Regions from separate parts of the Micromonospora sp. NPDC005161 genome, predicted to be linked through region 1. Evidence: riboswitches for the same ligand, from Rfam matches in the RefSeq annotation. Region 1 holds a riboswitch; each other region holds the start of a gene.

Evidence for each region. A riboswitch is a leader RNA that binds a small molecule or an ion and turns the genes downstream of it on or off. The one in region 1 is predicted to bind cyclic di-AMP.
Region 2: another riboswitch for cyclic di-AMP. It lies ahead of ACWD5O_RS02575 (C40 family peptidase); the one in region 1 lies ahead of ACWD5O_RS26390 (coiled-coil domain-containing protein).
Region 3: another riboswitch for cyclic di-AMP. It lies ahead of ACWD5O_RS04745 (C39 family peptidase); the one in region 1 lies ahead of ACWD5O_RS26390 (coiled-coil domain-containing protein).

Annotation. Positions count from the first base shown of each region.
Region 1 is NZ_JBSFYQ010000032.1:63,143-67,856, forward strand. Features, by position in the region: gene ACWD5O_RS26380 (hypothetical protein) at 12-329, shown strand; gene ACWD5O_RS26385 (NADH-quinone oxidoreductase subunit A) at 446-790, opposite strand; cyclic di-AMP (ydaO/yuaA leader) riboswitch at 1,296-1,440, shown strand; gene ACWD5O_RS26390 (coiled-coil domain-containing protein) at 1,445-2,464, shown strand; gene ACWD5O_RS26395 (glycoside hydrolase family 3 N-terminal domain-containing protein) at 2,578-3,759, opposite strand; gene ACWD5O_RS26400 (NlpC/P60 family protein) at 3,993-4,714, opposite strand, start outside.
Region 2 is NZ_JBSFYQ010000002.1:87,571-92,284, reverse strand. Features, by position in the region: gene ACWD5O_RS02585 (N-acetylmuramoyl-L-alanine amidase) at 1-1,076, opposite strand, end outside; gene ACWD5O_RS02580 (lysozyme family protein) at 1,125-1,604, opposite strand; cyclic di-AMP (ydaO/yuaA leader) riboswitch at 1,835-1,970, shown strand; gene ACWD5O_RS02575 (C40 family peptidase) at 1,983-3,023, shown strand; gene dcd (dCTP deaminase) at 3,110-3,688, opposite strand; gene ACWD5O_RS02565 (pyridoxamine 5'-phosphate oxidase family protein) at 3,788-4,345, shown strand; gene ACWD5O_RS02560 (zinc metalloprotease) at 4,424-4,714, opposite strand, start outside.
Region 3 is NZ_JBSFYQ010000003.1:202,154-206,867, forward strand. Features, by position in the region: gene ACWD5O_RS04735 (hypothetical protein) at 108-512, shown strand; gene ACWD5O_RS04740 (hypothetical protein) at 661-1,425, shown strand; cyclic di-AMP (ydaO/yuaA leader) riboswitch at 1,718-1,859, shown strand; gene ACWD5O_RS04745 (C39 family peptidase) at 2,086-2,931, shown strand; gene ACWD5O_RS04750 (alpha/beta fold hydrolase) at 3,097-3,843, shown strand; gene ACWD5O_RS04755 (CDP-glycerol glycerophosphotransferase family protein) at 3,861-4,714, opposite strand, start outside.

The DNA of each region.
Region 1 (4,714 bases):
ACGTTCACCCGGTGGGTGGCATGTTCGTTGCCGCGATCTTCCGCGTGCTGCCCATACGCGCCCTGGTGCTCGGTCGGGTGATCTTCATGGCGCGCCTCCGCACCGCGGCCGTCTCGGCGATCGCGGCTGTCCGTCTGTTGCCGATCGCTGTCGCGCAGGCCCGCTTCGGCGGCGTCAAGCGCGTTGCGCACGGCGTCCGGGGAGTCGATGTCGACACGGCCCCTCGGTCCGGGAAGCTGGCTCCACAGTCGGTGCGCCACCTCGGACAGCTCCGGGCCTGGTGCGCCGCAGACGGCCAGGACATCGGCGTCCGCTGGGGACTGGGCTAAGCGCCATCCTCGCTCGAGGATGTGGCGCTCGACCGCGGCTCGTGTGAGCCAGTGCCCGGGTGCCTCTATCAGCAGCACATGCGCGTGGCGGGTCACGAGCTCGGCCCATGTGCTGTTCAGACCCACCGCAGGGCCCCCTCGCGCCACGCCCACAGCACCGCGATGAAAGCGCTGCCGAGGAAGATGAACATCTCGACGATGGCCGTGATCCCGAGCTCGGCGACCACGACCGCCCAGGGGTACATGAACAACATCTCAACGTCGAACGCGAGAAACAGCAGGGTCGCCAGGTACCACCTCACGTGGTAACGCGAGAGGGCGTGTTCCTCGGGGGGCCAGCCGGATTGGAACGGCAGGCTGGTCAGCGGCGCTGACGCGATCGCGACGGCGCGATGAGCCAAGTACAGCCCGGCCACGATCACCACAGCCACAAGTGCCATGCCCGCCGCGCCTGCGTACATTGCCGCTCCCGTCGTTCACGCCCGGATGCGCGTCGCTCCTCGGGCGCTGCCGGTCCTGGTCCCGCTGCCCGTCCCCGTCGTCTCGATCCTTCCGCCACGGCCGGTCTCCAGGGCGGACCTCGGCGAGGATCCACCGTCCGCGCACCCGCGGCGCCAGCGGCTGACGCCGGAGACCGTCGCCGCGCACCGGTGGGCCTGCATACTCTCCGGCGCCTCCCCCCGATAGGGAACCTCTGCCATCCTCTTCTACTATCGCCGAATAGTAAGAGAGGCATCCGAAGGTCGCGGCGCGGCGAGCCGGCGAGTGGCGACGAAAGCGTCCACCTCAGTGCGATCCCGGCCGCGCCTCACCACATCAACGGGGACCTCGGCGAGGCGTCACCTCAGCTGCGGTGGAGAGGGCATGGCCGGTTACAGACTGCCTTCGATTGGCTGCCTCAATCCGTTTCTGACCCTAGATCCGTCGGCCTACTCCGCGGTTGCCTCACTGCCAGTCACCGCCGACAACGCGCAACAGCGTAGGCATGGCCCCCTCATCGCCGGGCGGCGAGCCGGGGACCGGAGTCACTGGCGTGAAGCCGCTCCAGCGGTAGGGGTTAATTCCGCTCCGAACCCCTGAGCTAACCCGGTCCGCGTTTCACGGAAGGGAACACTGTGACGGCACCCCTGCGCCGCTGGTTGACACCTGTGGTGGCCGTACTCGCTGCCCTGACGGTCCTGGCCGGACCGGTGCCAGCGTTCGCCGCCCCCTCCACGCCCACCCCTTCAGGGCACGAGGAAGACGACGAACCTCGGTTGCTCAGCGACGTCATCGAGTCGCGCAACCGCGACTACAGCAAGGCCAAGGCCAATCTGGCGAAATCCCAGAAACGCCAGTTGGAACTCGCGATGGAGGGGAAGCGGGCGCAGGGCGAGTTGGATGCCCTGGCGCCCCAGGTCAGCCAGATTGCCGCGCAGTCCTACCGAACCGGCCGCATCGGTGCGGTCGCGATGCTGCTGGACAACAACAGTCCCGACTCATTCGTCCAGCGAGCCGGGGCTCTCGATGAGCTCAGCATGATCAACGCAGCGCGGTTGGCCGAGGTGAACGCGGTCAAGAACCGGGCCGAGCAGGCGAGGCCGGCACTCGACGCCGAGGTGCGCAAGCAGCAGAAGTTCACGAACGACATGGCGCGGCAGAAACGGGAGGCGGAGAAGGCCCTCTCGCTCGTCGGAGGTCAGGGCTTCACCGGAGGTCTGGTGTCGGCTACGTCGCCGGTGGCCCGGATCGCCCCCGGCCGCACGTCCGACGGGGACTGGCGGCCCGAGTCGTGCTCGGAGAAGGACCTCACCACCTCCGGCTGCGTCACCCCCCGAGCACTGCACATGTACAAGGAGGTCAAGCGGGCCGGCTTCAACCGGTTCGTCGGCTGCTACCGCTCCGGCGGCCCCTGGGAGCATCCCAAAGGCCGGGCCTGCGACTGGTCGCTGCAAAAGAGCGGCTTCCGGTCCTGGTACAACAACGACACGCGCATGTATGGCAACAATCTTGCCGCGTTCCTCCTGCGCAACGCCGACCGCCTGGGTATTTACTACGTGATCTGGAACCGCCAGATCTGGTTCCCGGCTACCGGTTGGAAGTCCTACAGCGGACCCTCCAATCATACGGACCACGTCCCCGTGTCGCTGCTATAGCAGCCGCCTGACTGGCCCGGCCAACTAGATTTCACCGGTCTGGTGACGGCCTGCCGTGTCGGGCGCCGGGGCAGTGACGCTGCGTACCTACTTGCTGCCCTGACGCGGGACGGTCAGCGTTTCGGGCGGAGGGCGTCAACCCGGACGACGGACTGGTCAATGTGCGCCTCGGTGAGCTGGCCGCGGCGAACAAGAGCAGCCACGGTGTCGAGAGTCTTGTCGAAGATTTCTGGGTCGTATACCTGCTGGTTGGCGAAGACAAGTAGGTCGACACCCGCCTGCAGCGCCAGGTGGGCCGCCTCCGCGGACCCGTAGCGGCGGGTGATGGCAACGGCCTGCATGTCGTCGCTGACCACTGGTCCCTGCCAACCGAGTTCGCCGCGGAGCAGGCCCGTCACGACTGGTCGTGACAGCGACGCGGGCCGGTTCGGGTCTAACTGTGTGTTGAGCACGTGGGCGGCCATCACGGAGTCCGCAAGTCCGGCCTGGATGAGTCGTCGGAACGGCTCCAGCTCGATGGGCTGCCAGGTGGAGCTGACGTCGACGACCTCAAAGTCGGTGTTACCGGCGGCGCTGCCCGATCCTGGGAAGTGCTTGAGGGTGGTCTTTACACCGGCGGCGCGATGAACCTGGATCTCCTCGGTGGCGTTGGTGACGACGATGTCAGGATTGGCGGAGAAGCTACGGCCGAGTTTTCCAATCGCCCGGCTTTCGGGATTGACGTTCAGGTCCACGACTGGCGTGTAGTTGAGGTTGACCCCGATCTGCGTCAGGCTGGCGACGAGGCTGCGCGCCCATTCGCGTGTCACCGTCGCCGAGTTCTCGCCGCCGATCTCCGCCTGTGACTTGATCGCGGGAAACCCGTTGCCCGGGTTGAGCCGGGTGGTTCGGCCCCCTTCCTGGTCGATCGACACGATGAGCCGTCCCGGCGAGGCGGTCTTCAGGTCCTTGATGAGCGCGGTGACCTGCCGTGGTGACCGGATGTTGCGCTCAGAATCGGTTTCCAGGTCCCGGTCGAACAGGATCACTCCGCCGAGGCCGGCCCTGACCGCCCTGACGATCCAGTCGTTCTGATTCGCGCGGTCACCGCGGAAGCCCACCACGAGCAGGCTGGCGATTTTGCGCCGCAGCGCTGCCTCATCTGTCCGCCCGGTGGTAGGTCGAGCGGTCCGGGTGGTCGGCGGCGGTGTTGGCGCGGTGGCTTGGCTGGCCCCCTGGCAGGCGGTCAATGCGGCCACGGCGGCCGAGCCGGCTCCCGTGAGCAGAAACCGGCGAGGCAGACGGAGCTGGTTCACATCCGCACAGTAGGGGCCACCAATTCCCGACCATGAGCGAACGCGAAAGAGTCACTCGTTCGATGCTCTCGGGCGTCCGTCGGCAACCCCTGCGCCGCCGCGAGTCCGTCCGCCGTCCCACCCGGATCAGGCGCAGCACCTTCAGTCCAGCAGGCAAGCCCTACGCTCGGTCAGCGTCGACAGGGGTTGAGGTCCTACCACCGGTGCCACGAGTAGAGCCGTGCAGGCGCAGGTCAAGGACGGCGGGCGCCCATGTACGGCATGGTTTCCATGCGCGCCATTTTCACCGGTACCCCCGCCCTCGATGCATGAACGATCAGCCCGTTGCCCACGTACATGCCCACGTGATGGAGGTCGCTGTAAAAGAAGACCAGGTCACCAGGTCGCAGGTCAGCGCGGGCTATCGGGGTTCCTTCACGCCACTGCGCCCCGGTGAAGTGGGTCAGAGACACCCCCGCCGCCTTCCACGCGTACTGCGTCAGGCCAGAGCAGTCGAAGCTCGACGGCCCGTCGGCGCCCCAGACGTAAGGCTTTCCGATCTGTGCGCAAGCGGTTCGCACTGCGGTGCCGGCTGCTCCGCCGATGTAGACGGCGGGACACGCGCCGATTCGCAGTGCACCACCAGAGCTGCCACCGCCGGCGGCTTGAGCTCGTAGGCGTTCCAGCCGGTCCACCTCGGCCTGGATGACCTTCCTCCGCTGCGCCAGCTCGGCGTCCAGACGTTTCTGCTTGGCGACAAGTGCCTCAACCTGGGCGCGCTGCGCGGCGAGGTCATCACGCAGCTTCACGACGTCGGCGATCTTCGCCGCATCGGACCGCGCCACGTAATTGAGCAGCGCCAGTCGGTCCGCCAACATTTGAGGGGAGGTGCTGGACAAGACAGCGTTGACCGCCGAGGCCGGAGGGGTCCGATACTGCCGCGCTGCCATGTCACCGATCTGCCCCAGTGACATCT
Region 2 (4,714 bases), on a different contig from region 1:
TTCTGTCCGAGATACCAGATCGCCGTCCAGTCGCCCTGCCGACCGGCGAGGGCGTACGTCTGGCCGGCGGAGGCCCGGGTGCCGTGGTCCGACACCTCCATCGTGTTCGGGGTGCCGTCGGGGCGCAGTGCGATGTCGTTGACCAGCGGCGCGTCCGCGGACGGCGCACTGCGCAGCACCACCGACGATGAGCCGCGCGGCGCGCACGGCACACCGGCGGTGACGCAGCCGGTGAACGCCGGCTGGTTGGTGGCGTAGTCGGGGCCGATCCGGACCAGCCCGGAGGCCGGGATGCCGGTGTCCAGCCGCGGCGCGTGCAGCAGCGTGAAGTAGTGCGTCCAGTCCCAGTACGGGCCCGGGTCCCAGTGCATCCCGCGCACGGTGGAGGCGACGGTGCCGGGCACGTTGTCGTGGCCGATGATGTGCTGGCGGTCCAGCGGGATCCCCAGCTGCAGGGCGAGGTGCCGGACCAGCTTGGCGGAGGTCCGGTACATCGCCTCGGTGTACCAGGTGCCCTGCGCGGCGAAGCCCTCGTGTTCCAGCCCGATCGACTTGGCGTTGACGTACCAGTTGCCGGCGTGCCAGCCGACGTCCTTGGTCTTCACGTGCTGGGCGATGTGCCCGTCCACCGAGCGCAGCGAGTAGTGCCAGCTCACGTAGGTGGGGTCCTGGACGAGTTGCAGCGTGGTCGCCCAGCTCGCCTCGGTGTCGTGGATGACGATGTACTCGATCTTCTGCCGGCCGGGTCGGTCGGAGAGGTCGTGGTTGCCGTAGTTCCCGGCGCCGAACGCCTCGTAGGGCGCCGGGATCCACTCGCAGGAGATGGTGCGGGGGCACTCCAGCCCGTCGGGGCGGGCGAGCCGGCGCAGTCCCAGCCGGTCCAGCCAGGAGCGCTGCGGTTGGATTGCCCGGGCCGGCAGCGTGATCCGCTGGCCGTCGTCGGTCACCCGGGACTCGCCGGCGCCGATGGTGGTGAACACCTCGTCGGCGAAGGCCGCCGCGGCGTCCGCGCTGTCCGCGCCGGCGTAGCGGGCCACCGCGCCGTACCAGGCTGCCGGGTCGGTGCCGGCCCCCACCGGTGCGCCCAGTTCCCGCTGGTACGCGGCCAGCAGTGCCGCGCCGCCTCAGATGTTGACGCTCGGGTCGGTGCGCAGCGACTCGGGGGCGGCGCCGGTCAGTGCGGCGGCGGCGTCCATGGTCTGCAACGCTGCGGCGGGCGGCGCGGGATCCTCGGCGGGTCGGGGCGCCATCTCCCGTGCGGGGCGGGAGTCGTCGCCGCGCGGGTCCTCGGTGCCGGCGTCGTGGTGGCTGCGCCCCGGTAGGGCGGCCACGTGCCGGGCGTCGGTCAGGTGCATCGGGCCGTAGCCGCCGCTGGTACTCGGCGTGCCGGCGTTGCTGTCCCAACGTGACTCCAGATAGGAGACGCCGAGCAGCACGTCGGCCGGTACGCCGTACTCGGTCGCCGCGGCGGCGTACTGCTGCTGGCGGTCGGCGGTGGGTGCGGCCACGGCTGGGCCGGCGGGTAGGGGAACCGCGGTCGCGGCGGCGACCACGGCGGCGGCGAGCAGCGCGCGCCGGCCGGTGGACAGGGTTGGACCGTGCATCGAACCCCCTAGATCTGAAGGGCGAAGTGAGGTCACCTTCGCCCCGCCCGGGGCTCCCGTCAATACCTTTCGACCTACCGAGGTTCGTGGAAGGAAACCTTCGTTCCCGGCCGTCGTCGCCGGCAATCGGTACGGAGTGTCACGGCCCCACCGGTTGCGGATCGGTAACGGTCGTCTCTACTCTGGTCATTCGTCGGGCCGACAGCAGCTCCGCCCACCCGGGCGGTAACGGACCGACACCGCCGAGTCGCTTCCGAGCGAGCCGGGGACCCAGGTTTCTGGGGTGAATCCGCAGCCACTGCGGTAGGGCGTCCACCTTCCCGCCCGAACCCGTCAGCTAACCCGGTAGGCGGTCGGGAAGAAGGAGTACGGAACCCGGTGGCTCACCATGCCCCGCGGCCGTCGTCCGAGCGGTCGGCGTCAGCCGGCCCGACGTCGATCGTGCCGCGCTCACGCTGGTCCCGCTTCACCACCGCCCTCGCCGCCCTGGTCGGCGTTGCCGTCGTCCTGACGGGCAGCGCCACGGCGGCCCACGCCGACCCCTCCGTCGCCGAGATCGAGCGCCAGATCGACGCCGACTGGAACAAGCTCGAACCGATCATCGAACGGCACAACGCCACCCGGGCCGACCTGGCCGCGAAGCGCAAGCAGGCCAACGCGCTGGCCGCCCGGATCGCCCCGCTGGAGCGCCAGGTCGACGCTGCGATGGACAAGGTCAGCTCCCTGGCTGTGCGCGCGTACAAGGGCGAGAACGTCTCCACCGTCAACGCCGTGCTGGGCAGCCGGTCACCGAGCGACGTGGTCGGGCAGCTCGAGATGCTCGACCGGTTTGCGCACAACCAGCAGCAGGACGTGCGGCAGGTGGCCGACCTGCGTGACCAACTGGCCGCGCAGAAGGCGCCACTGGACGAGATGGTGGCCCAGCTGACCCGGACCGAGGCCCAGCTGGCGGCCAAGAAGAAGCAGATCAACGACGAGATCGACCGCCTGCAGAAGCTGCGCCTGAAGGTTTACGGCAACGGTGGCGGCGGTCCGCTGCGTCCGGCGCCCTGCCCGGCCAGCTACCCCGGCGGCGGTGCCGGTGTGGCCGTCAAGTTCGCCTGCGCCCAGATCGGCAAGCCCTACGTGTGGGGTGCCGAGGGTCCGAACTCGTACGACTGCTCCGGGTTGATGCTGGCCGCCTGGGCCAAGGCCGGTGTGTCGCTGCCGCACAACGCCGCCCAGCAGAGCCGGGTGACCAAGGACGTCAGCCGGGCCAACCTACGCGCCGGTGATCTGGTCTTCTACTACAGCGACATCCACCACGTCGGGATGTACGTGGGTAATGGCTGGGTCGTGCACGCCTCGCAGGCCGGTCAGCCGATCAAGATGAAGAAGGTCGACGACGGCCCGATCCACAGCTACGGCCGCCCAGGCTGAGATGTAAGCAGGGGCCCCTTCTTAACGCCTCCGGTATAGGAGGGGCCCCTTACTAACACGGCGGGCGCATTGCCCGACGAGTGGCTTCAGCGGGTCGGCCAGGTGCGCCAGTGCTGCCAGGCGCGGCTCGGGGTCGGCCCGCGCTGCCCCTGGTAACGCGAGCCGTACACCACCGAGCCGTACGGGTGCTCGGCCGGCGAGGAGAGCCGGAAGATGCAGAGCTGCCCGATCTTCATGCCCGGCCAGAGGGTGATCGGCAGGTTCGCCACGTTGGACAGCTCCAGCGTCACGTGCCCCGAGAAGCCCGGGTCGATGAAGCCGGCGGTGGAGTGCGTGAGCAGACCGAGCCGGCCCAGGCTCGACTTGCCCTCCAGCCGGCCGGCGAGCTGGTCGCCCAGTGAGATGACCTCGAGCGTCGAGGCCAGCACGAACTCGCCCGGGTGCAGCACGAACGGCTCGCCGTCAGGCACCTCGACGACCGAGGTGAGGTCGTCCTGCTGCATTGCCGGGTCGATGTGGGTGTAGAGATGGTTGTTGAAGACCCGGAACAGCCGGTCGAGTCGTACGTCGATGCTGGACGGTTGGACCAGGGTGGGCTCGAACGGCTCCAGGCCCAGCGTGCCGGCCTTGATCTCGGAGACCAGGTCGCGGTCGGAGAGCAGCATCGGACCACCATAGCGGCGTTTGCCGCAGTGACAGGATTCGGTGCCGGTGACCAGCGCGTCGAGGTCGCTGATCGTACATTTGTTCGATAGAATGTCCACATGGCTTCCTGGTCCGAATTCGCCGCCGACGAGCCCCGACTCGCCGACGGGATCCGCGTTCTCCTTCAGCAGTACGGGCCGGGCTTCGGCTATCTGGCCACGGTCCGCGCCGACGGCGGGCCCCGGGTCCACCCGGTCTCCCCGGTCATCACCGACGAGGGTCTGTTCTGCTTCGTCATCGACTCTCCGAAGCGCCGTGACCTCGAACGGGACGGCCGTTACGCGCTGCACTCGTTCCCGCCGGAGGAGAGCGACGACGAGGCGTACGTGGCGGGGCACGCCTGGCCGGTGACCGATCCGGCTCGGGTGGCGCGGCTGGCGCAGAGCGCCCGGGCCGAGCCGCAGGTCGACTGGCGGCTGTTCGAGTTCACCGTCGACGTGGCGATGCTGACCCGCCGCGACCAGCACGGCATGGGCATCACGGGTGGCGCGCAGGGCCGGCCGGCGGTCCAGGTCTGGCTCGATCCGCACGCCCCGCCTGCGGCGGCCGGCCCGGCCCCCGTACCGCAGACCCGCCCGGTCCGCCGCAACCGTGACGTCCAACGCTCGGCCGCCTGACCGGGGCCGGGGTCCTGGGGAAAGACGCCGGTGCCGGCTCCGTCGTGACGGAGCCGGCACCGGTGGTACGCGGGAAAGCTACGCGGCGCGGTACGCGTTCCACGCGGTCAGCATGCGGCTGGCCTGGCCCGGCGTGAACTGGTACATGCACGAGTCGTAGGTGTAGTCCATGAAGTTGGTGATCGGGTCCAGCCCGGCCGCCGAGCAGGTGTTCCGCCCGGTCGGGCACTCGTACGCCGGCGACGCCTCGGCCGGGGTGTCGCTGACGCTGTCACCCGAGCCACCGCAGCCGCCCTGGAAGGTGTGGTAGAGGTTCAGCCAGTGGCCCACCTCGTGGGTGCCGGTGTCGCCCTGGTTGTAGTTGGTGGC
Region 3 (4,714 bases), on a different contig from region 1:
CTCGACGTCCACGACGAGCGTCCGCGCTGGTCAGATCCGGCGGCGCGGCGGTATCCGACACGCCCGGCGTCGATGCGCCCGGACGGCACCGGCGGTAGCGTGGGGGCGTGCCTCCCGTCGCGCTCACCTGTCCGCTGTGGTGGGTGGCGCGCTGGGCGACGCGGATACTGACCAGCCTCGCCGTGGTCGCCGCCCTGGCCCTCGGCTCGGGCGCGTCACCCGCGTCGGCCGCCCCGCCCGCCTCGGCCGTCCCGCTGCCCACCTCGGTGGTGTCCTCGGGCTCTCCGTCGTCCGGATGGGTCGCCCCCACGGGCGCCGCCGATCTCGCGGCTCCGGTCGCTGTCGACCACGCCGCCCCGCCGATCTCGCCGGACGCGCCCCCGGCGGCGCCCGCCGTCGAGGCCGCCGTGCCGGCGGAGGCCGGCGCCTCCGCGGTCGGGACCGGTCCGCGGCGATCGCCGCGCACCGCCGATCCGGCCACCCGGGCGTCCCGGGCCCCGCCGAGGCTCTGAGCCACCGGGACGACGTCCCGTCACCACGCCTGTCGATCACGTACCTCCGCACACCCCGCCCGTCGGCCCGTGGCCCGCCACGGTGATCCCGGCCCGGGTCGGCCGTGCGGCTCCCCACCGCAGCGATCTTCCCCCCGAGGTGCCGTTCATGGAGACCGTCCTCTACCGGTTCCTGACCGAGGTTCCGCAGGCCGCCGCCATCTGGTCGGCACTGTTCCTGTTGGCCCTGACCGTGCTCACCGTGCTGATCGCCCGCCCCGAGCGGGACCGGCCGACCGTCGAGGAGTCCCCGGCGCCCACGGCCCGGGAACTGGCCGCCGTCGAGGCGGCGGACCTGCACCGGTACGCCGAGGAGGTGGCCGTCGCCGCCGCCGGCGCGGCGCAGACCGCCCGCCGACGTCGCGCCGACTGGCTGGCCGCGCAGGAGGCGGCCGAGCGGGCCTGGGCCGGGTACGAGGAGGCGGACCGCGCCGCCCGCCGCTTCGCCGGCGCCGGTTCGCTGCCCACCCCGCGCACGCCGCGCTCCCCGACGGAGTACGCCGCCCGGGAGCGTTACCTGCACCGCGCGGCGATGGCGGCGCACTGGCGCGGCGACCTGTCGATGCGTCAGCTCACTGACGTTTTCGCACACCGCAACGGCTGGGATCCCCGACGGCACCCGGTCGAGCAGGAGGTGCTGCTGAGCCGCGCTGTCCGGGACGGCAGGTGGGTCGAGCACCGGGCCGCCGCCGAGCGCGAACGATCCACCTGGCGGGATGCGGAACTGGCCGCCGAGGCGGCCCGCACGCTCGCCGAGGAGGCGTACGCGGCGGCGGCCCGGTTGCGGCCGATCCGGGTGCCGGTCCGACCGGCGGTGACCGCGGCGGCCCGTCCGGCGACCGCGGCGCGCTGGCGCCCGGCGCGGGTGGGCTGACCGGAAATGCCCGACCGGGCGCGTGAGCCCGGTCACACCGGCGCCGGATCGGGCAGCTGGAACGGTCGGGCACAATGTTCGCGCAAATGCGGCGGCATTCTCGACGGCCTGTCCGGTTGTCGACCGGAGGCGACACCGTAACCGGTTGTCCCATCGAGTCACGTCAGTGGCAATACGCGCAGAAATTGGCGCATGATTTCAGGTTTACGCAGGTGAACCTGGCTTGGCAGGGCCTGAGCCGGCCAGTAGTGTCGTCCCGTCCGGTGCGGTAACCGTTCGCAAGAGGCGACGCCGCGCCGACCCGCTCAATCGTGATCAACGAACCGGGGACCCATCAGTAAGTCCGGGGTGAATCCGCGAGCCACGGCCCGCGGTAGGGCGATCTTCCCGCCCGAATCCGTCAGCTAACCCGGTAGGCGGTGTCGGAAGGAGTTCCATCCTCGTGCAGCACCTCTCCACCCCTCGGTTGTTTCCCCGCCTCCACGGCGCCGCGGTGCCCCCGCTCATCCGTCCGGTGAGCTGACCCCCCGGGTCACCGCCTCTTCCGCCCGGCCACGCCGGGCACACCCCTGAGCGGTTCACCACCCGCGGACCACGGTCCGCGCGCTGGCGCCTGTCCGGATACCGGTCCGGCCCGGTGTGCCGCTCTCCCCTCGATCCGTGGAGGACCCCGTGAAGCACACCCTGAAGCGTCAGCTCCGTCGTCTCGCCACCGAGCGCCCCTACCAGATCGTCGCCGCCTCCGCCGCGGCCCTGGCGCTCGCGACCACCACCGGCGCCCTGATCGCCGGCACCGACGACGCCCCGGCCAGCCAGCACACCGCGACCACGGTCGCCGAGATGCGCAGCGACACCGTCGCCTCCCGCGGCGAGGCTCGCGTCGCGGCCCCCTCGGCCAGCACCTCGCCGAGCACCGCCACCCCGACGGCCAGCGCCGCGTCGCCCGCCGCCAAGGCCACCGGCAACCCGGACCTGACCCGTAAGCCGGCGCCGAAGCCGCCCGCGACCAAGGTGCTCGACTACGACTACCAGGCGCAGAACACGTACTACAACTGTGGCCCGGCGGCCACCCGCAACGCGCTCAGCGCCACCGGGATCGACCGCACCCAGGACGAGCTCGGCGTCGAGCTGGGCACCACCGAGATGGGCACCAACTCGGCCCTGGACACCACCCGGGTGCTCAACGCCGAGGTGAAGGGCTCCCCGTACCGGACCCGGATGTTCACCGGCGCGCCCAGCCCGGCCCAGATGGACCGGCTCCAGGCCGACGTGGTCACGGCGATCACCGCCGGCCGAGGCGTGGTGGCCAACGTCGTCGGCGACGCCACCGACACCGATGGTGGCTGGCACTCCTACGGCGGCGGGCACTACATCGCCGTGGTGGGTTACAAGGACAACGGCCGGACCGTGCGGATCGCCGACTCGGCGAACGCCGCCGACCCGTCGTACTGGATCACCACGATCGACCTGGCGAACTGGATCGCCACTCGGGGTTACTCCGCCTGACCCGGGCGCAGCCGCCGCGGGCGCCGTCCCCCACAAGGGGCCGGCGCCCGCGGCGTTTTCTCACGTGGTCGGCGGCCGGTGAAGCCGTACCGCGCGAGGTGGTTCGCCGTCGTCCCGCCGACGAGGCCTCTCGTACCCGCCGGCGAACCGTGGGAGACTGCGGCCGTGGTGGATGAATCGGGTGGTCACACCGGCCGCGGGCCGGTCCTGCTGCTGCTGCACGGAATGGGGGCGACCGGCGACGTCTGGCTGCCCTGGGCGCCGCTGCTGGAGCAGCACTGGCCGGGGCGGTGGCTGGCACCGGACCTCGCCGGTCACGGCTGGTCGGCGCCGCTGCCGTCGTACTCCTTCGCCGGGTTCGCCGAGCGGATCGCCCACGGCCTCGCCCCCGACGACCGGATCGTCGTGCTCGGGCACTCGCTGGGCGGGGTGGTCGGCCTGGCGCTGGCCGCCCGCGCCGCCGGATCGCCGGTGGACGCGGTGGTCGGGCTGGGCATCAAGGCCGTCTGGTCACCCGACGAGCTGACCCGCGCCGCCGAACTCGCGACCCGCCCGATCAGCTGGTTCGCCAGCCGCAGCGAGGCGGCCCGTCGCTACCTGCGCGTCTCCGGGCTCGCCGGTCTGCTCCCGCCGGACCACCCGGTGGTGGACGCCGGGCTGCGCCAGGTCGACGGCCGGTGGCGGCTCGCGATGGATCCGGCCGCGTTCGACGTCGGCGATCCCGACCTCGCCGCGCTGGTGGCGGCGACCGACGTGCCGGTGGTGCTGGCCCGCGGCGAGCAGGACCCGATGGTCACCGACGCGCAGCTCAAGGAGTTCGGCGTACCGGTCGTCACCCTGCCCGGGCTCGGGCACAACGCGCACGTGGAGAACCCGGGGGCGGTGCTGGCGCTGCTGGACGCATACCGCTGAGCCGTCCGGCGGCGGCCCTAGACCGGTGCGGAGGCGGCGAGGGTCTTCGCCGGCGCCAACTCCCGGCGGGCGGCGGTCAGGAACGCCTCGGCGTACGACTCGACGGGGAAGTCACCCAGGTAGCGACGGCGGGTGACCCAGCGCTTCTCGGCCGCCGGATCGGTGTCCAGCAGTGCGGTCAGCACCTCGTCCACATTCGACATGTCCCGGCGCAGCACGTAGCCCGCCCCGGACAGCGGGAAGTTCTCCACGAAGTGCCCGCCCTCGTCGCCCATGTCGGTGACGGCGTACGGCTTGCCGGAGTAGAGGTAGTCCGAGATCACCCCGGAGACGTCGGAGACCAGCGCGTCGGACCGGTTGACGCACTCGGTCAGGCTCAGCTTCCGGGCCGCCGCGCCGACCACGTGCTGCCGCCCGGTGCGGGCCCGGTGGGCGAGCAGAAGCTCGGTCAACCGGCCGAGCTGCCGGGCCGAGGCCGGGTTCTGCGCGGTGTACGGGTGAGCCCGCAGGATCACCGTCGCGCCGCGCTCCAGCAGCCGGCGCAACAGGTCCTCGGCGACCGGCAGCGAACAGTAGTCGGCGTCGGCGTGGTGACCGGTCCAGGTCGGGGTGTAGAGCACGGTGGGGTGCGCCAGGCCGCGGACGGGCTCCGGGCGTACCTCGATCGACTCGACCTGCGGGCGACCCACCACCACGAACTTCTCCGCCGGGATCTGCACCCCGGCGCGGGCGTACCGGTCGATCGCCGCAGGGCCGGCCACGAAGATCCGGTCGAAGATCCCCGACACCGGGTTGGCGCTGGGCGCCTTGTCGCTGTCGCCGTGGTGCAGCTGCACGTGGCTGAGCTGGGTGAACCGGATGCAGTGGCTGT